3 regions of the Paenibacillus sp. FSL P4-0184 genome follow, and region 1 is predicted to be linked to each of the others. Evidence: predicted binding sites of a transcription regulator. Region 1 holds the regulator's gene; each other region holds the start of a gene.
The links. The regulator LexA, encoded in region 1, represses DNA repair genes until DNA is damaged. The targets are predictions, from matches to a motif close to CGAACATATGTTCG.

Region 1 (7,631 bases):
CGCAAGTTCAAGAGTGGTGAAGAGTGCAATACATGACTTTTTACAAGAAACTTTAGACCCTTTATGACTTTGCCGTTGAGGTTTTTTATATTTATAGTTCTAGTAAAATGGAATTTAATATAACAGTCACAATTATTCTTATCATCTGACATTATTTTATATTTTTCTTGCAAAGGTATATCTTTCATAGGATAATATGGGTATATTTTCCTAGCAAAAGTTGGAGATGGATATTATCTGAGAGGAAGTAGAATATTGAAAACAAAGAAACCTTTTTTTAAAAAATGGTGGTTTTGGCTTATTATTGTTTTTGTTGTAATAGGGGTGATTGGATCACAGGGGAATGATAGTGAACCTACAGTATCAAAATCAGAACCAGCAGTGGCAAAGGTAGATGATACTGCAGCAACAGAGAAACCGGTCGAAAAGGAAAAGCCTACCAGCAAGCCTACAGAAGAGCCAAAGGAAACGATGATAACTGAAGTTGGACAAACCATCACAACTAAGAATTTTAAGCTTACAGTTGAATCTCTGGAAAAGCCTAAGGGAAATGATTATGTACAACCATCAGAGGGTAATGAGTTTGTAGAAATCGGAATTATACTTGAGAATATTTCCAGTAAAGATTATATGGTAAGCTCTATGCTAATGTTCAATGCATACCAAGACAGCTTCTCCATAAATGAAGATCTCTTGGCTCATACTTTGGATAGTCAAGTAGGAACAATGGACGGCGCTTTAGCTGCGGGAAAGAAAATTCGTGGCAAACTAGCTTACCAGCTTCCTAAGGATTGGAAAGAACTTGAAATCAATACTGATTTTACGGTTTTAAGTTTTAGTTCAGATGGAGAAATCAAAATCGTTCTTCAAAATAAATAGGATATCTCACATATAAGAGTCTCGCCAATGCTGGCGGGGCTTTTTTTATTGTTAAACCTGATAATCTGCATTTACATAAAGTACCAAACCGATTATATTGAAAGAAAAGCGTAATGGATGAGGGGTGTTATATTTGGCGAAGATTTTTAATGAAAATACTGTTTCATTTAAACAAAAGTTATCTCCGATCCCTGAGTTTGCTTGGCATACGAGTGAGAGGTTAGCTGAGATCGCTGATTCTAAACATCTTGTCTTCGACATAAGATCGCTTGATCCAGATAAGTATTCCTTTCCTTATCATTTTCATAGAAACGCTGAAGAAATATTTGTGATTTTGACGGGAAAAGCGATGTTAAGAACTCCAGAGGGTTTTAGTGAGGTTTCTGAAGGTGATGTGCTATTTTTTGAAATGGGACCTGAAGGAGCGCATCAACTTTATAATCATACGGACGCCCCTTGCAAGTATCTTGATCTCCGAACGAACCAGGGCATAGATGTTTGCGAATATCCGGACTCAGGTAAAATCAACATTCTCCCCTATCAAGAAATTTATCAGGCGGATCAACAAGCGGACTATTATAAAGGAGAAAAGCAGGTAAGGGAGAAATGGAACGGAATGGAGGATCACACTTGATTCAAGATCGATGGTTCACAGTCACGAAAATTGATCCAATTACTTATGCAATCAGTGAATATGGACATTGGGAAAAGGTGCACTCTTTTTTGTTGTTAGGGAAAGAACAAGCGGTGTTGATTGATACGGGATTAGGCATCGATAATATAAAAAGAATAACGGATCAGTTAACGGATTTACCTATCACTGTCATCACTACACATGTGCATGCAGACCATATAGGCAGTCATGGACAATTTGAGACGATCTATGTTCATAAAGAGGATGAGGATTGGCTAATTAATGGAATACGAGGTTTGACCCTTGCCCAGATCAGAAAAGATATTAGCCGAGATATTACTCTTCCTATTCCTGAGACGTTTGATCCTAATGCGTATACGCCTTATCAAGGAAAACCAACAGCTCTATTGCGAGAGGGAGATGTGCTTGATTTAGGCGGGCGTAGATTAGAAATTTACCACACACCGGGTCATTCGCCAGGTCATATTAGCATCTTTGATCATGCCAACGGGTATCTGTTTACAGGGGATTTGTTGTATGATGTTACGCCAATTTATGCTTTTTATCCCTCTACTAGTCCGGCAGATTTAGTGGCTTCTTTAGAAAAGATTGCGCAAATTCCAAATGTATCTCAAGTATTCGGCTCTCATAATACGTTGGGTCTAGATCCAGCTATTTTGCAAGAGGTTATGAAGGCAGTTCGTGAATTACGTGAACGGGATCTTGTTGCTCATGGTACGGGCATTCATCAATTTAACGGATTTAGTGTGCAATTTTAAAATGAATGTTGGATGCAGCGAAAACGGCCCTCTCAAAAGGACCGTTTTTTTGTCTTTCCTTAAGGTTTTCAAAATTTCTAATTGGGAAAGGTAAAGTGAAGTAATAATAGGCGGAAGGGGGGCATTCATTCGGATACGATCGACCTGAAGAACGCATGTAATTGTTGGACTTGGGAGTAAGCTTCTTTATATTGATTATCGGATTGTTGAATGGGCAATAATCCTGGCAAGAAGGAAATACTATACACAGGTATTTCATTGCTGTTCATATATATTTTAAGCGTAAGTTCCTCAATAACATCAGCCTCTTCGTCACCGCTATTAACCACATTAATATCCGCACTTGAAGCAGTTGATTTGCTGTTTTGTTGTCTTTTAGATACTTTTGAAAGGGTTAGTGCGTTAACAACAATCTCTGATCCCATTATATTGTCGAACGAGTATAGCTTTGCTATTGCTTTTTTGCTTGTTTTCGGATTGCTGGTACCTATTGCTATTTTTTTATAAGGTTCATTAAGGGCGATCAAGTGAGATTGATTGGGCGGAATGAATGTTTTGGTGAATATAATATTAAAAGATGAGGTTGCGTTTAACAGCTTAGAAAGTTCAGAAGAAGTAGATAGTTTTTTTAATTCTATAATAACGGCACTTAGAATTAAGACTCCTCCTACAATGGCAAACATATACATCAAGAAAATCAGCATGTAATCACACCTCCAATGATCTCAGTAGAGCAAGATTTATTGCTTATTGAAAGATATGCCTGAATTCTCTCTACTAGTATCTGTTAAGAGCGAAAATCGTGGGAATTTAGGAAACGACTACTGATTAGAAAAAGAGAAAGCACCCAGAGATCTGCCGATTTTGCAAGCTGAGTGCAAAATTGGGGCAACTGCTGGAGTGCTTTGTTGAGAGCATTTAAAATAAATATGTCAAAATCATAAGAAATTGAAGGCTGTGATTTGATCAGTATAAACAATTAGCTGTTTGTATTCGATCGGAGATTCATAGTGAGTATAGGGTCTTACAGAAACATCATTAAGGACTACAAAGTTATAGCTGAAATTTTTATCGGGATGTTCCGCACCTAAATAAGATATGTATTCATCTACAATGACATCATCCATTAGAGATTTTAAGTCAAAAACATCCTCTTTATTGGAGGTGGAAGGGGAGATGGTCCCTTGAATACTGCCGAATGAGGTGAGTAAATTTACTTTTTTTCCACTCGCTTGATCGTTATTTAACAATAAGCCAGAGAGTTTAACAAGTGCATCGACTTTAAAATCGACGAGGGTTCTAATTTTTGAGTTGTTCAAAACGAGACACTTCCTTTCAATTTGAAATCCTGTTAACATTATTCGACATATAACCACATAATTCCTATTAGGTCATCAAAAATACATAAATACAAACACGCCCCCTCCATTGAACCATGAGTGAGGCGTGTTTATCTATAGAGATAGATTTAATTCCTGATCGTTACTCGTGTTCCAATAGGAACAATCGCAGCTAGTGCTAACACATCTTCATTGTACATACGAATACAACCGTGGGATACTTCGTGCCCTATGGATGAGGGATCATTATTTCCATGTATTCCATAGTGAGGCTTAGATAGACCCATCCAAAAGACCCCAAATGGACCACCTGGATCGGGTTGTTTGTTAATGATTGTGAATTCACCGAGTGGTGATTGAGTTAACATTTTACCGATTCCGACTGGGAAGCCCCTGATCACAATGTCGTTATCTAGAAGATAAAGCATACGCTGCGTCAGATCAACTATAATCCGGTAATTTGGCATTGTGCAACACTCCTTTCTAATTAAGATATGAGGAGGATGCCTAAACGGTTATTCATTAAAAATGGTCATTTTAGCCTACGAGAACAAATGTTCTGTAATTGATAAATGGAGTTTGATAACAATAAAAAAGCTATTCTGCATTTGCAGAACAGCTTTTTAAAAAAATAAAAGAAAGTATATATTTTTACGATATTCCCTATCCTTATACTTCTCGTAGAAACGGATACCGTCCTTTAAAGGGCGGTATCCGTTTTCGCATGGTAGGAGTGCATACTTAGTGGATATCTCGAAATAATCCGATAACTCTGCCGAGAATGGTTACGCGATTAAGGCGAAGAGGCTCGTACGCCGGATTCTCCGGCTGAAGACGTATATGATCACGTTCTTTATAAAAAGTCTTAACGGTTGCTTCATCTTCTTCGGTCATAGCTACAACGATATCTCCGTTATCAGCCGTTTGTTGTTGACGAACAATAACATAGTCGCCATTCATAATCCCAGCTTCGACCATACTGTCACCTTGAACCGATAACATAAATACTTTGTTATCTCCAACATAGTGAGTTGGAAGCGGGAAGTAGTCTTCAATATTCTCAGTAGCAGTGATAGGAATCCCGGCGGTAACCTTACCTACGACAGGAATGCGAGCGACGGTTTGCGCGAAATGATGGACATTCTCGGAATCCTCTTGGCCAAGCAATTCTATCGCACGAGGCTTCGTTGGATCTCGACGGATAAGTCCCTTCTTCTCTAGCCGATCCAAATGACCGTGAACTGTGGAGCTGGAAGCAAGACCAACAGCTTCTCCAATCTCCCGGACGGAAGGAGGATAACCCTTGCTGCGGACTTCGCTACGTATAAATTCCAGGATCGCCAGCTGGCGACTTGAAATCTTTGACATTGGAATCAACCCCATATAGTAATGTTTGGGAAAATTATAACATAGAACTACCGTTCGCACAAACATAAGTTCTAACTATTATAAATATTAATTCGAAAGAGTTAATAAATGGTAGTCTTGTTTTGATTGCGTTTCCTTCATCTAAACGATAAGAGTGATTCTTTATATGAAGAATATGGTAAATAGTAACCTCTGAAAAAAAGAGAACAATTGTTCTAAAATAGTATTGAACAAAACACATGTTCGTGTTATTATAATTTCAAAAGTAAGAACAAGTGTTTGGAGGATGATATTCATGTTAAAATACAGTACATACCGCAGCATCTACGATAAAGCCCCAGTGGTTGAATCTTTAGGACATAATCCTATTACCCGTTATTCAGCTCAGATTAAAGAGATTACAGAGCTTTTGCTTGAAGGCTTGATGCGTTTGTTCCGTAGAGATTTTGTTATTAAACTGACATTGATCATTGTGCTCGTACTATCAGGACTTACAGTAGTAGGTAATGTATTTGCAGGATCTACTACTTTAATGAAGGATGAGAAGCGCGTAGTAGTTGAACGTGGAGATACACTTTGGAGTATTGCTCTTGAGAATAAACCTTCTGATATGAAAACGGCTGTATATATAGAAGGAATCAAAAAATTCAATGGCATTAAAGGTAGTCAGATTAATGCTGGAGATATTCTCACTTTACCTATTTATTAATATTCTAAGAACATAACAAGAGGACATGAAGAGCTTGCAGGGAGTAAACCTTGACAAGCTCTTTTTCTCATGGCAGAGTTAGAATTAATTTATAAGGGGAGGGAAAGTTTTGAATATTGATGAGTTGGTCGCGCGTATTAACGAATTGGCACGCAAACAGAAGAGCGTAGGCCTTAATCAAGAGGAAACGGCGGAACGCGCCAAGCTTCGTGAAATTTATTTGGGGAATATTCGCAATAACTTCCGAGCACAATTGAATACGATTGAATTGGTCGATAATGATGAGCATGAACAAGGTAACAAGGGGCGTAAGCATTAACACCCTGTTCCTTTTCATAGATATTACTGGATGACTAGGGGGAACGCATATGGCCCGTTCTTGGGAAAGAATGGTTCAACGCAACACGCAGCAAATTAATAAGCAAAGAAAGAAACAGGGGAAGGAAACGATTTACGCATCTAAATCTAAATCTCCTGGTAAGAACAGTGAAACCTTTAAAGGCCGTAACATTGCATTTCCAGTAGTGTTATTAGTGCTTGGTACTATGTTTTGGATGGTTGGTTCAGTGGACCAGGCCAAAGGTAATGGTATGCTTATGAACTGGCTAGGAGTCGTTTTGTACTACTTACTAGCGGCACTTCTGTTCTTCCGACGTCCGTACTTGAAGGTAGAGAATGCTAGACTATCTACTATAAAATTCAACCGCGAACGTTATCTGCCAGCTTCTGATATTGAAAAAATCATCCTTTCGCGTGGAGCTGTTGTAATTAAGCATAAAGGCAAACGCACGAAATGGATTTTTACCAGACTTATGAATCGTTATGATACCAATGCAATGGGGACTCGACTGGAAGCATTCGCAAAAGCTCACCAAATTGAAGTAGTTCACGAATAGAAATTAACCAGCCATGGGAGAGGGAGACCTGTAATGCCAATTTCCGCCGTACTATTTGACCTTGATGATACACTGCTCTGGGATGATCGGAGCGTTAATGAAGCATTTCGTTCTGCATGTGAAGCCGCTGGGGATACGATTGATCCACAAGAACTGGAACTTGCGGTGCGTAAAGAAGCCATTGGACTATATGAATCCTACGAAACGAACCCGTTTACAAAGATGATTGGGATTAATCCGTTTGAAGCACTTTGGGGGAACTTTACTGCAGGTGAACAGCCGGAATTCCGTCAATTGGAGCAGCTTGCACCGGGATATCGTAAAGAGGCATGGCGTCGTGGTCTTGCAGCACTTGGTGTAGAGGACGAAGCTCTTGCTGAGACATTAGCAGCCAAATTCGCAGCAGAGCGTAGAAATCGACCTTACATCTATGAAGAAACGATTCAGGTGCTTGAAGAACTGAAGGGGAAAGTGAAGCTATTGCTTCTGACTAATGGATGCCCTGCATTGCAACAAGAGAAACTAGATGGCGTACCTGAAATCGTTCCTTTCTTTGATCACATCGTGATTTCTGGAAGCTTCGGGAAAGGAAAGCCGGATAAGGAAATTTTTCTGCATGCCCTAGAACTTTTAGATATTGCACCTGAGCAAGGAGTTATGGTCGGAGATAAGCTTACAACGGATATTCGTGGTGGGCTGGCAACAGGTTTGACTACAGTTTGGATTAATAGAAAAGGCAAACAGCCAGATCCGGAAATTCAGCCGGATTATGAAATCAAACATCTTGGAGAGCTTCTTTCATTAGTCCAATCTTTATAAAATTTCATTCATTTAAGCTTTAAGAAGGCAGTGAGTTCCTAGGTATTTAGGAGACTTGCTGTCTTTTTTATATCTACATCATATTTAGTATGTTAGATGAGATTTACTAGTATATGATTTAAGTCACAAGAGTTTAGCTGAATTGATGCGAAATACTGAAAAACCAATAATAATGTGTATAATAGATGGAGAATGTATAACATGAAT
Region 2 (7,631 bases), on a different contig from region 1:
AACGTCCATGGTGGGCGTTCTTTTTTTGAGTCCCGTTATCATAGCGGTATTGAACATGTAAAAGAGCCATCTTAGGATTAACCTACTACGGCTCTTTTACACAATGTACTTTCTCTAAAAACAATTCTTCAAAAAAGCTTTGTAAATTTTTTCGTCTATCTCTATTAAACTCTTCTTTCCATCCTTGAACTGAACTGCAATAATATGAACTCCTTTGCTCTTAGCTGAAAGGCTAGCGAGCAACCAACCGGTCCGAGTAGAAATCCTCCCACTAATCCTCTTCCCACAGCACTCACAGCACTTTTGGAATGAGTTTCGTCCATTAACTCATAATCCTCTACAGTGTTTTTGTCTATTGTGATTGTTTTTAAAAAACCAGTTTGCAAATTTATAATTCCAAGAGTAGACATTATTACTTTACCTTCATAGTCACCAGCTATAACTTTATTTTTTGCCACCCATCTAATCACTCCTTCTTAAACATATATATTAATCGACAAAAAAAGGGCGCTGTCGCAAAGCCATGAAATGGTTTTGCAGCAACGCCTTTTTTTTGTATCCAGCTAGACTTTTCTAATGGGTATGGTGCCCGAAAAGTTGTCCCAATCGTTGTTCCTATCGCTATACTCTCGGTTTCCGACCATCATTCTTATGGTTTCATACTATCCCATAGCTGCTGGAATGCCCCGGACTCGACCTCGAAGAATACAGGTGCCTGACCGTAACGTACTAGCCCTTGACCAAACAGCGTCAGCTCTACCCGGGCGTTGTCTTCCAGCTGGAGATACAGAACCTTGCGGTCTTCGCTGTCGTAGATGCCTTGCGCGATAAGTGGCTCTGCTGCCAGCGGTTTGGCTGCTTGGAGTGCCTTCAAGAAGCCATTAAGCGCCTCGTCGTCAGCGAGCGGTGTATACTGCTGCTGTCCGTTGTTCCAACTGTCGAAGCTTTCCCACTGTGCGGAAGTAATTCGACCTTCCAGATTTAGCTTTCCAAATAGATCTGCGCCGCTGTTTACGGTGATCCCGTTTGTATGCTCATACAGTTCGGCGAATACCTCGCCGTTGATTTCCGAATAGGACATAATCAGGAAATTGGAATCATATCCCTTCACGGAATAGATATCCGTTTCGCCAATGTTAGAAGCCAACTCAATATATTTGTCTTTACCGCTCCATTCATCGATGCCACCTGTAGTACGTCCCAGCTTGTCACCACGCAGAGCGGCAGCATCGGCTGCGTTGATTCGAGTCGCAGACTGTGTATAAATGTTATCTTTATATACGACTAGAGCGATCATATCTGCCATAACGCCAGATTTGGTATCTGGCAGTTCCAGCTTGGGGATAACAATGCTTCCGGACGCATTTATGCCAGAATTGTCTGGTTGGTTTGGACCTGGAGTTACCTGAGCGATTTGCCCTTGAGTACTCTGGCCATTTAACTGCTGCCATATATTAGGTGCAGCTAAGCCGATCCCGGCGGCGAGGACGATACTTGCCGCGATATAAACCGTCTTGCGTGGACGTTTCCGCTCCTGCTGTTGCTCCAGTTTGTCGATCAATTCTTTTTTCATCTCTTCACCTGGTTTCATAGAATCCACCGCTTTCTTGTATAATGTTCGAAACTGATCTTCTTTCATTGTGATTCCACTCCTTCCAGCTCCAGTTTTAACAGTTGCCGTCCCCGCTGAAGTCTCATCTTCACGGCAGACTGACTAATCTGCAGAATCTTGCTGATTTCCTGGATGGGATAGTCCTCGTAATAATAAAGATGGATTACGGTTTTATACTTCATAGGCATCGCCATAACTAACTGCAGTAGAGCCAAATCCTCGGGGGTGTCTACCGCAATCGGCTCAGCATTTTCCAGCTTAACCTCGCGCTTGCGCCAGCCTCTGCCCAGTAATGTTTTACAATGATTGGTGATTACCCGGATCAGCCATGCTTTTTGATGTTCAGCGTCTTTGAACTTTGGTGCTTTTTCTATCAGTTTGATGAAGGTATCCTGAGTGGCTTCTTCGGCATCTTGGCGGCTGCCTAAATGGACCAAAGCAATCCGGAACAGCATATCTGCGTAGATTTCGTAACTCTTTATCACATGATTTCCCGGCCGGGTCATGGATCGTTGCATGATTCTATGCCCCCTTTATCTATAACACCATTTAGGACGGCATTTGGTCACATTATGTTCCTGAGAAAATTTGTTAGCGTCTAGATCAAGGGTTAGAATCTAAAAAAGGTGCGATTGCCCCAGCAGCCATATCATGACTGTTGAGACAATCGCACCTTTATAATAGAAGTTCCCCTTTACGGGAGGGTCTCCTCACTATGTTTATATGTATAGTTTGGATCAAACCTTTTTACAAGAGCCATGCTATATTGATAAATCCGATCCTTCTCTTTTCGATAGAATTATTTTTGTTCTTTTCTTCATTAATTCCCTCCATTTAGCTAAAATGTATATATTATAAGATAATATATTGTGACTGGTATGTCATATCTATTGTATCTTTTAATTTACACATTAGAAGGGAGGAAGAAAATGATGCAACAAGAAGAAAAAATACTGGAGCTGGAGCGGCGAATTAAGGTATTAGAGAATCATACTAATCCGAAGCTACCAGGTCTGAGAATCTTATGGTTTATTATTTGGGGAGTTGTGGGTGTGTTCCTCATTCTAATTCTTATTGGTTTGATTCAATTTGTCGCATAACAGAGCTTATAATTATAATTACAAATAAGGCAGCAAATTTCCCGCCGATAGTTAAACCCGCGTAGGTAAAGAATTGCCTGGGTATACTATACTTGCTGCCTTTTTATTATGAACTTACACAAATCATCTTCAGTCGTCTTTGGGTTCTTGCAATAAAATGGAGAAGGTCCCTGTTTCATGATCCACTTCAATCGACTCGATCCCAACAAAATCCGGAATTTCGGGGTGTACTGCATCTACGTTATAATCTGGATGAGTCATCAATAATTCAATTACTTTAATGGCTTCCATATCGATCCCCCTTGCGAGAAATTCCACCATAATTAATGGTCCTTCATTGCGACTAACCTTATTATCTCCGCAGTCATTATTGAATATGTGTTAATCGTTCTTCGTTTCTTCCCATCACGGCCAATAATTGCCCCTGAAAAACACGTCTTTGAATTTGATCAATCCGCTGTAAAGCCAGCTCGCTTGGCACTTGAAATTCTGCTGCAAGATAGCTGATTGCATCTTCCCGTTGCTCAGGCAATGTCATGCGGGAGATCATGGAGTAGGGCATAGCTGCATAAAGAATAAATCGCTCAGATTCATCCTCCTGTGCCCGCGTAAAATGTTCTGGCATCAATATTTGATCAGTACCATGGCGGAGCAGATGACAGAGCTCATGGAGAAACTCTAGCCGCTGCAGACTGGCTGGAAGCCGGTTGTCAATAAACATGGTGTACATCCCCGCTGATGCTTCGATGCTCTTGCTTCTTACATCCAAATAATGAACCCAAATATTAAGCCGTTCTGCAATATAAGCAATCGAAATTTGCGAAGGCTGAGTAAGGTTCAGACGCTTGTATAAATCTTCTGTCCACTTCTCCAGCGCAGTCATTTGATAATAGGATTTCATGTTATTCATATCATTCACCTCATTCAGAATCAGTTATAGGATCGTATGTTCGCATAAATGAGCAAAAGAAAAGCCCGAAGGCTATGTAAAGTAAAAAACATAAGGACACATAAGAACGAGTGTTCTCGTGTGTCCTTAGCATAAAGCAATTAAACACTAATATCAAGTGTTTTTCCTAAATTCGGAGCAACGCTTTTGCCCAGCATTTCCACCATCGTTTGACTCTGGGTTTCAGCCTGATTTTTGGCAATATTCATGACTTGTATTCCTACATTTTGAGCTAAGGATGCCTGGCTCATTGCCATTGATAATGCTGCTATATCCATATTGCACCTCCTTTGTGTATATCCTGTTTATCGACAGTGCCTACCTAATTCATTAGGTGAATAGCATTTGTTTGCCAGTTCGCCCAAACAGCTTATCTCCTTTTTACATATCTTGTGCTGTAGTCATTAATCATTAGGAGGAATTAATTATGGGAATGGAACATTGTGGTTGTAACGTAGGTCCTGTAGTAAGCCCAGTAAATGTAGGTCCGGTGTGTAGTCCTTTTACTTCAACAGGAGCTATTCTGGTACTCTTCATCTTGCTGGTTATCATCACTAAAGCTTGCTTATTCTAAGCTAGCTGATGCACGTTGTAGCCCCATCCGGTATACCGGATGGGGCTATTCTTTTGAAGCACTGTTCACGTTAGCTTATTATTTGAACATAAATTCTACGCGGGTTCCATCCGCATAATCTTCTAACTGATTGCCAACCCAGCTTCCTGCACCGCGGTTATCTTTTGGGGTTATGTATTCAATGTCGGCCCCTTTGCCGCCTTCATTACACATGGCCATGGGCCATTCATCGCGGTCGTAGCCTTTTTTGGTGGGGATCCTTTTTAAGGATTCTTTGCGGTTGTCTTCAGCCTGCTCACGGTTAATCGTGCACGTCGCGGACTCCCCTTTGGCAATCGCGTCCTGAATGTGCTTAGCGGTCTCAGGATAACGATCTGCTGGGAAGATCAGCTGAACAACTTCTGAATCGGATGTGGACGAGGGGGCTGCCGGATCTCCGTTCTGTTCATACCAGTAACCGCCAAAAGCAAGTAACACAACAATGATGAGACTGGTGAGTAATTTCTGTATTTTCAAATCTGCTCCTCCTTTTTTGGAACTTAAAATAGTATATCTTATATCATAATGCAGTGCGATTTAATATACTTAGGAAAAATAAGAGGAGGACGGAATTGGAAATGGAGTATTTGATTACGATTGAAGATCAGACACTTATTGCCTCTGCTGAAGATATTATTACTAGACGTTATGAATGGAAGAGACACCATGTAGGGGCGGCGCTCCGTACTAAGACGGGGGAAATCTTTACAGCGGTACATGTAGAAGCTAGCATGGGACGAATTACAGTCTGTGCAGAAGCGATGGTGATTGGAAAAGCGATATCCGAAGGCTACAAGGAATTTGATACGATTGTTGCGGTAAGGCATTCTGATCCGGACAGCGAGGAAAGAGAAATTAAAGTAGTTTCTCCCTGCGGGATGTGCCGTGAGTTAATTGCTGATTACGGGAAGGATTGCAAAGTTATTGTATCCGAGGACGGCCGGTTAGCTAAATATGATATTTCTGAATTACTACCGCTGAGATATACGAGGTAAATTGGAGATATAGTCAGGAGCCGCCGGGCTCCTTTTTTTATTGAGCCGTGAATTTATTCAGCAGTTCCTTACACTGTCCTAAATTACTTTACAACTTCATGTCCATTCGCTGAGTTCATGTCACTATTGTCCCCATACTATAACTTAAAAAAGTTAAAAGGATGTGAGAGTGGATGGAACAGCGCAATCTTCGAAATATGGTTGATTCGGCATCGAGGTTTGTAAGCGATGTTCAGTGGCAAATCGCGTATCGTAAATTGCAAATGGCTCCGGCGGATTCGGAAACGGTACCTTCTGCTCAGAAATTGTTGAATACCCTTTATTTTCTGCAAGGAAAAGGATGGATTAGTGGACAACATGATTATTTGGAGAGCGCGGATGAGTTCAATGGGAAGCTGAAAAATACTAGCGGGCAATTCGCCGCCCTTCACGGCTATGAGCTGGGGGCAATCAATAATCAGACGGCGGCACTATTAGACAATCAGCGGGATTGGGTCGTTAGCAGTGCTATTCGCTGGTATAAAGCCGGTGGAATCGTAACGATTAGCTATCACGCTCAGTTGCCAGGGACTGCGCCAGCTTGGGATAACGTATCTACGAGCATAAGCAACGCTGATTTTGACAAATATATAACCCCGGGTACCTCTCAGTACAACGCACTGATCGCTGATCTGGATAAGATAGCCCTTTCTTTAAAAAAACTAAATGATGCAGGTGTTCCTGTGCTCTGGCGGCCGTATCATGAAATGAATGGCGGATGGTTCTGGTGGGGGAAGAAGATCAACTACGTGGGACTGTGGAACCTTATGTTTGACCGTTTCACCAGCTATCATAAGCTGCATAATTTATTGTGGGTCTGGAGCCCAAACGCCAAAAATCAGTGGAGTGATGACCCTGCCGAATACTACCCAAGCGGTGACAAAGTAGATGTGCTGGCACTAGATATCTATGATGGGGATTTTAAGGGGAGTCACTATGATAGTCTATGGGATCTGGGGCGTGGAAAAGTGATCGCGATTGGAGAAAATGGAGAGCTACCGTCCCCTGCACTACTATCTAAATCACAGCCTAAATGGTCTTATCAGATGACCTGGGGCAAGCTTCTTTATGAGAAGAATACCGATGCGGTAATTAGAGCCTTTATGAATGACAGCTTTGTATTCACGCGGGAAGAGTATGCTGCTGAGGCGGCAATTGTAGCCGCTAAGGGAGACAGTGTGCTGCAGAGTGGACTATGGGGGCAATATTACAATAACATGACTCTTAGCGGCGCACCTGCGCTGACGCGAACCGATGCTAACATCCAATTTTCGTGGAAACAGGGTTCGCCTGATCCAGCCATTCGTGTCGACGCTTTCTCTGTACGGTGGAGTGGAAAACTGACTGCAGCCTATAGTGAAACCTATACCATTTACTCCTCCTCTGATGACGGGGTACGGGTGTGGATTGATGGAGGGCTGATCATTGATAGCTGGGTGAATCAGAGTGGACAGGAGCGAAAAGGCAGTGTGAATCTGATAGCTGGCAAGCTACATGAAATAAAAGTGGAGTACTATGAGAATGAGGGGGACGCGCGAATTGTATTGCAGTGGGAAAGTCCTAGCCAACCCAAAGGGATTATTCCAGCAGGAGCGTTTTATCTTCCATAAGACGATATCCGAACTGATTCGAGCATTGGAATATTAGCGAAAAAGCCCCGGATTTCGGGGCTTTTTTAATGTGAAAGGTTCTTAGATTTGTTCACGGTAGCTAATGTTGTTGGCGATCTTCTCGTCACGAACAGCTTTGCGCAGAACATCTTTGACGGTTTGGGCATCATGGATTTTTCGGAAAAGAAGCTGAGGCGCTGAGGCATCATCAGAAAATACAGTTAATGTGCCGATGCCGAGCATCCGGTCCATGATAGATTGTGCTACGGATAAATCGCGTACACGCAGTAATTCGATCTCTTCGACATTTTTACCGATAAGTCCGGTCTTTACCATAATGCGCTGGCTTGTAATGGTGTACGTAGTCGTGTTTAGGCGTACGATTCCTTTGAGGCGATCAGAGATACTGGCTGGTTTGCCTTTCCAGAGAACGACCTCTTGAGTAGCGTTTGGATTTGCTGATGGACGGCGGGCGGTCACTGGAGCAGTGCCGTCAATGCTAGATCCGCATTCTCCACAAAATTTAGCGCCCTGCTTATATTCTGATCCGCAGGTTGTGCAATAAGGCATAAATACTCTCCTTCCCTGATTACAATTGAAATAATTATAACATAATAGTCATTTTACATAAATTTCATTTGCGCTTTACACAAACCGACATTATTCTGTTAAGTGGAGGGATAAATAATGAAAAAAGTGTTACTAATAGGAAC
Region 3 (7,631 bases), on a different contig from region 1:
CCAATATGCCTATAGTAGTTATTAATTTTTTTGCAGTACTCTTCATTATAAAACGCTCCTTCGTTAAATCATTTTTCTTTTAAATATAGCCTGTCCTACGAATGCCAATCTTAAGCTGCTATGCAGACAAGTTCCGATATGCAACAAAGCATTAGAGTAATACATGATTTAGTTCTTCATGTTTGCCTTCCTCTCTGGTAATAAATTCATTTTGTATTTCGTTGTGTTTATCAGTTGCATATGTTTTAATCATCATAAACTTTTGTGTTACAAAAAGGTCAAGAGGGTAGATATGAACAACTATTTTACAATTAAGCAAGCAGCAGAGATCGTAGAGATGACCACTGAGACCTTGCGGCACTATGATCGTATTGGATTAGTCAAACCATGCTATAAAGATGAATTGTCGGGATATCGATACTATTCCGAGCAGGAGCTCGTAAAGCTGCAAACCATTGAACTGCTCAAAGCAATGGATCTTACTTTAATGGATATAAAAGATATTTTGCAGCAGAATGATCTCTCTAAAGTAATTGCATTTCTAAAACAAGCAGAAAAAAGAGCAGACGATAAAATTGCTCGTCTGCAGTATGCAAAATCGAAAATTAAACGTGCCTATCTACATTATGAAAATAAGTTCCATGACGGTTATAGTCAAAGTGAAAATTACTTTGTCAGACACATAGAGGAAAGGGTAATTATGCTTTCGAATAAAATGGAAAGCCCCACACTTAAGAATTTATGGGACTATCACAGACATTTCTATCAACAAATTGAAACGTCTCTGCATTCACAATTTCTGTTTGAAGATATGGCAGGAATGTTCACGACTGAAGGAATAACACGATTATTTGCTGTTTGCTTGAAATATCCGTCTTTAGAGGGGCTGACTGTGCTACCTGAAGGGGACTATCTGTGTGCAATCTGTACCGAAGAGAATAAGAATGCTGTATTACAAAATTTACTTGAAAGGGCAAAGACGAAATACGATGTGTGTCCAGATTTTGTTCTTCATAACATTATTGTGACTGGAATATTGCAGTGGGATTATCAGATACAACTGTTCATTAAGAAACGCTCATGTTAGTTTAAATACAAAGGAAAAGGTTTAGGAAAAGAAAAATATTTGATTGAAAGTCGCTAATTTAGCGGCTTTTTTTGATTAAGGAATCACGTTTCTTGCCCCTGACTGAGGACAAGGACGTTATACTTCGCCGATTAGATAAATATTTAACTATAGTTCAATGTTATCTATTAAGCTAACTGGCAGATTAACGCTATAAGCGAACCCGAATCTCGAACCCTAACTCTACGCTCCAAACAGAAAGCATCGAACGTTGCGCACCGGGTATTAACAAACTAGAAATACTAAACAGCAAGTCACCAAAATACGATAGTTGCTGTTTACTTCGTAGCTTTTTTATTGTAAATCATTAGAAAATACTAGCAAACGCATGTTCTGATTTGTGCAGCTATGTTATACTGAGGGGACGAGGAACGACTGAACTTTTTCATTTGGACATTATCAAACGGTGAGTATTTCACCTTGTTTCATATACATTTTCTCCGCTACGGAAGGAGTCTATCATTTATGTCGGTAACCTTTTTACTAGGCCGCTCTGGTAGTGGCAAGACAACAAAAATATGGGAGTCTATCTCATCTTCATTAGAGAAGGAGCCTCTTGGCGCGCCAATCATTATTCTTGTACCGGAACAAGGTTCCTTTGGAGCAGAACGGGGGCTTCTGACCGTAGGGAATGTGAAGGGGAGTATTCGGGCGCAGACACTGAGCTTTTCTCGGCTTGCCTATCGAGTGAAACAGGAAACTGGAGGCAGCGCTAGTCTGCCTATCAGTGAAGAAGGTAAAAAGATGTTGATTTACAAAATCATCAGTCGCCGTAAAGAGGAACTGAAATTATTCGGTGCCTCTGCCGATAGACCGGGTTTTGTCGAACGGTTGAATCAACTGCATACGGAGATGAAGCGTTGCTGCTTGGCTTCCTCTGATTTAGAGGAGCAGTTATCCGCAATGCGAGGCGCTATTGCAAGAAGTCCTATTCTTGAAGGCAAGCTGGATGATTTACAACTGGTATTCAGTGATTTAGAGAAGGAAATGTCACGCCTCTATATCGACGAAGAGGATCGTTTAGCGGAACTAGCTGAGCATATTCCTGATTCCTCTTACATTCGTGGGGCGGAGATTTGGGTTGATGGGTTCCACGGCTTTACCCCGCAGGAATTCGTAGTGCTTCGTGAATTGATGCAGCAAGCATCGAAGCTGACCGTGTCCCTTACACTTGATCGTTCGTATCCCTATGGAGATCAGTTGAATGAGCTTGAATTGTTTCATCCAACTGCAGTTACTTACATTAAACTACGTGGAATAGCTGAAGAGCTAGGCATTGATGTGTGGGACGAGCTTCTAGAGCCAGCGGTTCTTCCGCGTTTTGAAGAAAGTCCTGTTCTTGCTCATCTCGAAAGGGGATATGACCGCCGAAAGGTCTGGATGGGTGCAGATGAACTGGCAAATGAAGCGATATCTATAGGCGCAGCAGTTTCTCACAGAGCAGAGGTTGAGGGAGCACTGCGTGAAATGATCAGACTGGCGCGAGATGAAGGTGCAAAATATGGTGAAATGGCCGTATTGATGCGTAATATTGGAGATTACGAGCAACTGATTAAACCGTTGTTCCAAGATTACGGAGTACCTTTTTTTCTGGACCAGAAGGTAAATGAGCTGCACCATCCATTGGTAGAGTTTGTACGTTCCGCATTGGATGTGGTGCGTCGACGCTGGCGCTTCGAGGATGTATTCCGTTGTGTAAAGACTGAGCTTTTGCTACCGCTGGACGGTAGTATTACGCGTGAGGATATGGACGCCTTAGAGAATTATGTGCTGGCTTGTGGGATTCAAGGGTATCGCTGGACGGATGGCCGTTCATGGAAAGGGATTCCTAGCTTGTCGCTGGAAGGCGGCAGACAGATGGATGAAGAACTGCTTGCTACAATGGAGCGATGCCGTGCTAGTATAACGGGACCTCTATTTGCTTTTGAGAAACGGATACAGAAGAGTAGAAGCGGCCTTGAACTATGTACCGCAGTGTACAAGCTGCTTGATGAGACGGATGTTGCCCGAAAGCTGGAGAAACTTAGTGTCGGTGCTATGGAGAAGGGGCAACCCGAGAAGGCTAGAGAACATAGTCAGCTGTGGGGTGCAGTGCTTGATCTGCTAGATCAGATCGTCGAGATGATGGGCAACGAGAGACTTGAATTTGATGTGTTCACCGGAGTCCTAGAGACAGGACTTGCTGAGCTTAAGAAGGGACTTGTTCCTCCCGCGCTCGATCAAGTACTGGTTGGTAACATGGATCGGACTCGACCAACGGGAGTTAAATACGCTTTTTTGCTTGGATTTAATGAAGGTGTTGTGCCTGCGCAGTTTAAGGAAGATGGAATTCTCTCGGAAGGCGAACGCTCTGTGCTTGAGAACGCCGGTATGGAGCTTGCTCCTGGTGCTTCTCGTAAGCTGCTGGACGAGCGGTTTTTGATCTATAATGCGCTAACGACAGGAAGTCGAAAGCTCTGGATTAGCTACGCCACTGCTGATGATGAGGGCAAGGCGCTTCTTCCCTCTGAGGTAATCCGTCATTTGCATAGAATGTTCCCAAGGGTTCATGAGCACAGCTTGGCAGCACTTCCACCTGCAGGACTACCAGAAGAAGTCAGAGATTCCATTCACCTCGGTTACATTGGTCATCCAGAACAGAGTCTTCGTGCATTGATTATGCAGCTACGCCAGTGGCGCCAGGGGACGGAGATACCTGAATTATGGTGGGATGTGTATAACTGGTTCGCTGCTGATGATATTCGTAGTCTCGAATTGAAACGTCTGCTCAGTTCATTGTTCTACCGTAACGTGGGAACTAAGCTAAAACGTGGAACAAGCCTTAGATTGTACGGTGGATCGACACTGCGAGGCAGTGTGTCCCGGATGGAGAAGTTTGTTGCTTGTTCCTTCTCCCATTTTGCATCTTACGGACTTAGACTGAAGGAACGCCAGCTATATAAGCTGCAAGCACCTGATATTGGACAACTGTTCCATGCTGCGTTAAGTGACATGGCGGTAAGACTGAAAGAAGAGGGCCGCGGCTGGGGAAGCTTGTCTCCAGAGGAATGTCGGCGTGAGGCAAGTGAGACGGTAGAACGTTTATCGCCGATGCTGCAGGGTGAAATTCTGATGAGCTCTAAACGTTACGGATACATCTCACGCAAGCTGAAAAATATTGTTGGACGTGCTTCTGTAATTCTGGGCGAGCATGCCCGCCGAGGCAGCTTTGAGCCGGTAGGGCTGGAGCTGGATTTTGGACCGGATAAGGAGTTGCCTCCTTTAAGAATTACGCTGCCGAATGGCTGTGTGATGGAGGTTGTTGGACGGATTGACCGTGTAGACATGGCCCGAGGAGAGAATGGAATTCTTCTGCGGGTGATTGACTATAAATCGAGTCAAAAAGACCTCAAGCTGCACGAGGTGTACTATGGATTATCGCTACAGATGCTGACCTATCTGGATGTGCTGCTTACGTACTCGGAGCAATGGCTCGGGCAACCGGCGCTTCCAGCAGGGACACTGTATTTCCACGTACATGACCCACTGTTAACCTCATCTAACGGGATGAACAAGGAACAGGCAGAACAAGAATTGCTGAAACGCTTCAAGATGAAAGGACTGCTTACAGCAGACCGCGAGGTAGTATCCCTGATGGATACGACTTTAGACAAAGGGTATTCTTCTATCGTGCCTGTAGCAGTAAAAGCTGATGGCAGTTTTTATAGTAGTGCTTCTGTAGCTACACCAGAGCAATGGGGACACTTATTATCATCCGTTCGGGGAACGATCTCGGATATCGGGACACGCATTACGGAAGGTGATGTGGCGATTGAGCCATACCGGATTGGGCAAGAGACAGCCTGCACATTCTGTTCCTTTAGACCCGTCTGCCAGTTCGATGAAGCCGTGGAAGGCAATGGCTACAACAATCTGGGTAAGCCAGGGAAGGACGTTATTTGGGATCTGCTGTCCCGCAAAGGAGGAACTACACCGTGAGTATGAAGTCTGAAATAGAAGCGAAACCGGTAGGAAGCATATGGAGTGATGACCAGTGGCGCGCCATCGCTGAGAGCGGTGATGATATCCTCGTTGCCGCGGCGGCAGGTTCCGGTAAGACAGCGGTACTTGTAGAACGGATTATTCGCAAAATCAGCAAGGAAGAGAATGGCTTTAGCGTAGATAGATTGCTGGTAGCTACGTTTACCAAAGCTGCTGCTGCCGAGATGCGCCAGCGGATTAGGGAAGCACTAGATCGGGAGCTTGAGGAGAATGGAGAGAATGACCATTTACGCCGTCAGCTGTCGTTGCTCGGGAAAGCCTCGATTACAACACTACACTCCTTCTGTCTGGAAGTGATCCGGCGTTACTATCAGATTATTCCTATAGATCCTGGTTTCCGTATCCTGAACGAACATGAAGCAGAGATGATGCGGCAGGAGCTGCTTCAAGAACTACTGGAGGAAAAATACGGTGAAGTAGGTGAAGATGGCGCGGATAGCGTATTTGTACAGCTTGCTGACTGGTTCAGTGGTGAACGCAGCGATGATGCGGTACATGCGCTCATACAGCGACTGCATGATTATGCCCGCAGCCATCCTTGGCCAGAGCAGTGGCTTCGTGATACCGCAGCTGATTTCTCATTACCAGACACAGATAGCTTAGGTCGAACTCCTTGGGTGCTAAGTATTCTTGAAGAAGCGAAGTTGACCCTTGCGGGTGCAGCCAGTCAGCTTATCCAAGGCCGAGAGATCGCGCTACAGCCGGGTGGTCCGGCGCCTTATGCCGAGAATTTGACGACTGACCTTGAGATGGTAAATGCATTGCAGGAGGCTGTGAATGAACGGCCATGGGCAGAATTATATGATATTTTCATGGAAGTATACTTTGGAAAATTGAAAGCTTGTAAGAAGGATTCGACAGATCCTGGACTGCAGGAAATGGTTAAAGAGCTGCGCGATAGTGTGAAGAAGAGTATTTTAGATCTTCAGAAGGCATTGTTTGGCCGTCCTGCAGATGTTTTTTTGAGAGAACTGAACGAGGCGGCTCCTCTTATGGCAGAGCTTGCTGAGACGGTGATAGCGTTCGGTGAACGTTATCGAATCGAAAAAGCAGGACGGGGTCTCGTCGACTTTAGTGATTTGGAGCATTATTGTCTGCAAATTTTGCGCCATCCAGATTCTCTACCAGGCCATTCCCTGCCTTCTGATGCAGCGATGGAGTACCGTGCCCAATTCGATGAGGTTCTGTTAGATGAATATCAGGATACGAATAGTGTGCAAGAAGAGATTGTGCGGCTTATATCCCGCGAAACACCTGGTAACCGATTTATGGTCGGAGATATGAAGCAAAGTATTTATCGGTTCCGTCTGGCAGAGCCGGGGCTGTTCCTGGATAAATACCGTAGCTTTGGCTCTAAGAATGCCGGAGGTGGCAGTAATACAGTTGGCGAATCCGAGTTAAGTGAGTTATCTGAGAAGCCTAATGAATCGTCCGGCGGTTCGGTTATCGATCTAGCCCGTAATTTCCGTAGTCGTATGGAGGTTGTAAATGCCGTAAATATGATTTTTCGGCAGATTATGAACAGGGCAGTGGCGGAGATTAATTATGACGAACGTGCTGAGCTTGTGTATGGAGCGAATTTCCCGGGTGCAGCAGAAAAGGGGCCAGATACTTTTTTTGCACCAGAGCTATTATTGATCGATCGCGGTGCGGCAGCAGGTAAAGTAGAAGAGACTGAGGATAGTGAGACTCCACTTCAGGAAAGCGAAGCTATTGAGAGTGAGACTGCGCAACTGGAAGCACGGGCGATTGCTCGCCGCATTTCACAGATGACTGGCCTGAATGGAGGATCTCCGCTACTGATTTATGATAAAGGGCTTAAGATTATGCGCCCAGTGATTTATGGTGATATCGTGATTTTGCTTCGTTCGGCGAGAATATGGACCCCTTTAATTATTGAAGAGCTTCGGATGGAGGGAATCCCTGCATACGGGGATCTGAATAAAGGCTATTTTGAAGCTACAGAAGTAGAAATTGCACTCTCACTCTTAAAAATAGTCGATAATCCTCAGCAGGATATTCCACTCGCTGGTGTGCTTCGTTCACCTGTTGTTGGTTTAACTGAAGAGGAACTGGCTAAAGTTCGGATGTACAGCCATGGTTCTTTCTATCATGCTGTACAAATGGCAGCGAACATGCAAGATGGAAAGGAAGCTGAGGAAGAATACGATCTTTTCTCAGCTCATGTGATAGAAACAGCAAGTGCAGCGGAAGAGAAAGTTACCTCAGATAATAATGATGAAATCATTAATGAGGTGGAATCTGGAAGTGGAGCATTACCGCAAATCAGCCTAAAGCTGAAGCATAAGCTTAAGAATTTTCTAGAACGGCTTGAAAGCTGGAGAGATGCGGCTAGACAAGGCAGTCTCAGTGACCTGATCTGGCGTATTTATGGTGAGAGCGGCTACCTGGAATGGGTTGGAGGCTTGCCTGGAGGGTCACAGCGACAGAACAATCTTAAGGC

Region 2: MKY52_RS16580 (ImmA/IrrE family metallo-endopeptidase) is a predicted target of LexA. The motif match lies at 3,652-3,665, and genes of this name have one in related genera.
Region 3: addB (helicase-exonuclease AddAB subunit AddB) is a predicted target of LexA. The motif match lies at 1,448-1,461, and genes of this name have one in related genera.

Annotation. Positions count from the first base shown of each region.
Region 1 is NZ_JBBORN010000002.1:1,662,432-1,670,062, reverse strand. Features, by position in the region: gene MKY52_RS29265 (DUF4352 domain-containing protein) at 256-879, shown strand; gene MKY52_RS29260 (cupin domain-containing protein) at 1,013-1,513, shown strand; gene MKY52_RS29255 (MBL fold metallo-hydrolase) at 1,510-2,292, shown strand; gene MKY52_RS29250 (hypothetical protein) at 2,418-2,996, opposite strand; gene MKY52_RS29245 (hypothetical protein) at 3,231-3,611, opposite strand; gene MKY52_RS29240 (L,D-transpeptidase) at 3,761-4,099, opposite strand; gene lexA (transcriptional repressor LexA) at 4,374-5,000, opposite strand; gene MKY52_RS29230 (LysM peptidoglycan-binding domain-containing protein) at 5,296-5,709, shown strand; gene MKY52_RS29225 (DUF896 domain-containing protein) at 5,819-6,028, shown strand; gene MKY52_RS29220 (hypothetical protein) at 6,078-6,605, shown strand; gene MKY52_RS29215 (HAD family hydrolase) at 6,639-7,424, shown strand.
Region 2 is NZ_JBBORN010000001.1:3,791,290-3,798,920, forward strand. Features, by position in the region: gene MKY52_RS16555 (hypothetical protein) at 165-458, opposite strand; gene MKY52_RS16560 (hypothetical protein) at 650-1,639, opposite strand; gene MKY52_RS16565 (RNA polymerase sigma factor) at 1,636-2,130, opposite strand; gene MKY52_RS16570 (hypothetical protein) at 2,542-2,712, shown strand; gene MKY52_RS16575 (hypothetical protein) at 2,842-3,003, opposite strand; gene MKY52_RS16580 (ImmA/IrrE family metallo-endopeptidase) at 3,080-3,622, opposite strand; gene MKY52_RS16585 (YjfB family protein) at 3,763-3,939, opposite strand; gene MKY52_RS16590 (hypothetical protein) at 4,089-4,235, shown strand; gene MKY52_RS16595 (NucA/NucB deoxyribonuclease domain-containing protein) at 4,314-4,745, opposite strand; gene MKY52_RS16600 (cytidine deaminase) at 4,853-5,269, shown strand; gene MKY52_RS16605 (glycosyl hydrolase) at 5,443-6,918, shown strand; gene MKY52_RS16610 (PH domain-containing protein) at 7,000-7,488, opposite strand; gene MKY52_RS16615 (hypothetical protein) at 7,606-7,631, shown strand, end outside.
Region 3 is NZ_JBBORN010000001.1:3,663,276-3,670,906, forward strand. Features, by position in the region: gene MKY52_RS15980 (DUF4097 family beta strand repeat-containing protein) at 1-46, opposite strand, end outside; gene MKY52_RS15985 (MerR family transcriptional regulator) at 293-1,087, shown strand; gene addB (helicase-exonuclease AddAB subunit AddB) at 1,592-5,104, shown strand; gene addA (helicase-exonuclease AddAB subunit AddA) at 5,107-7,631, shown strand, end outside.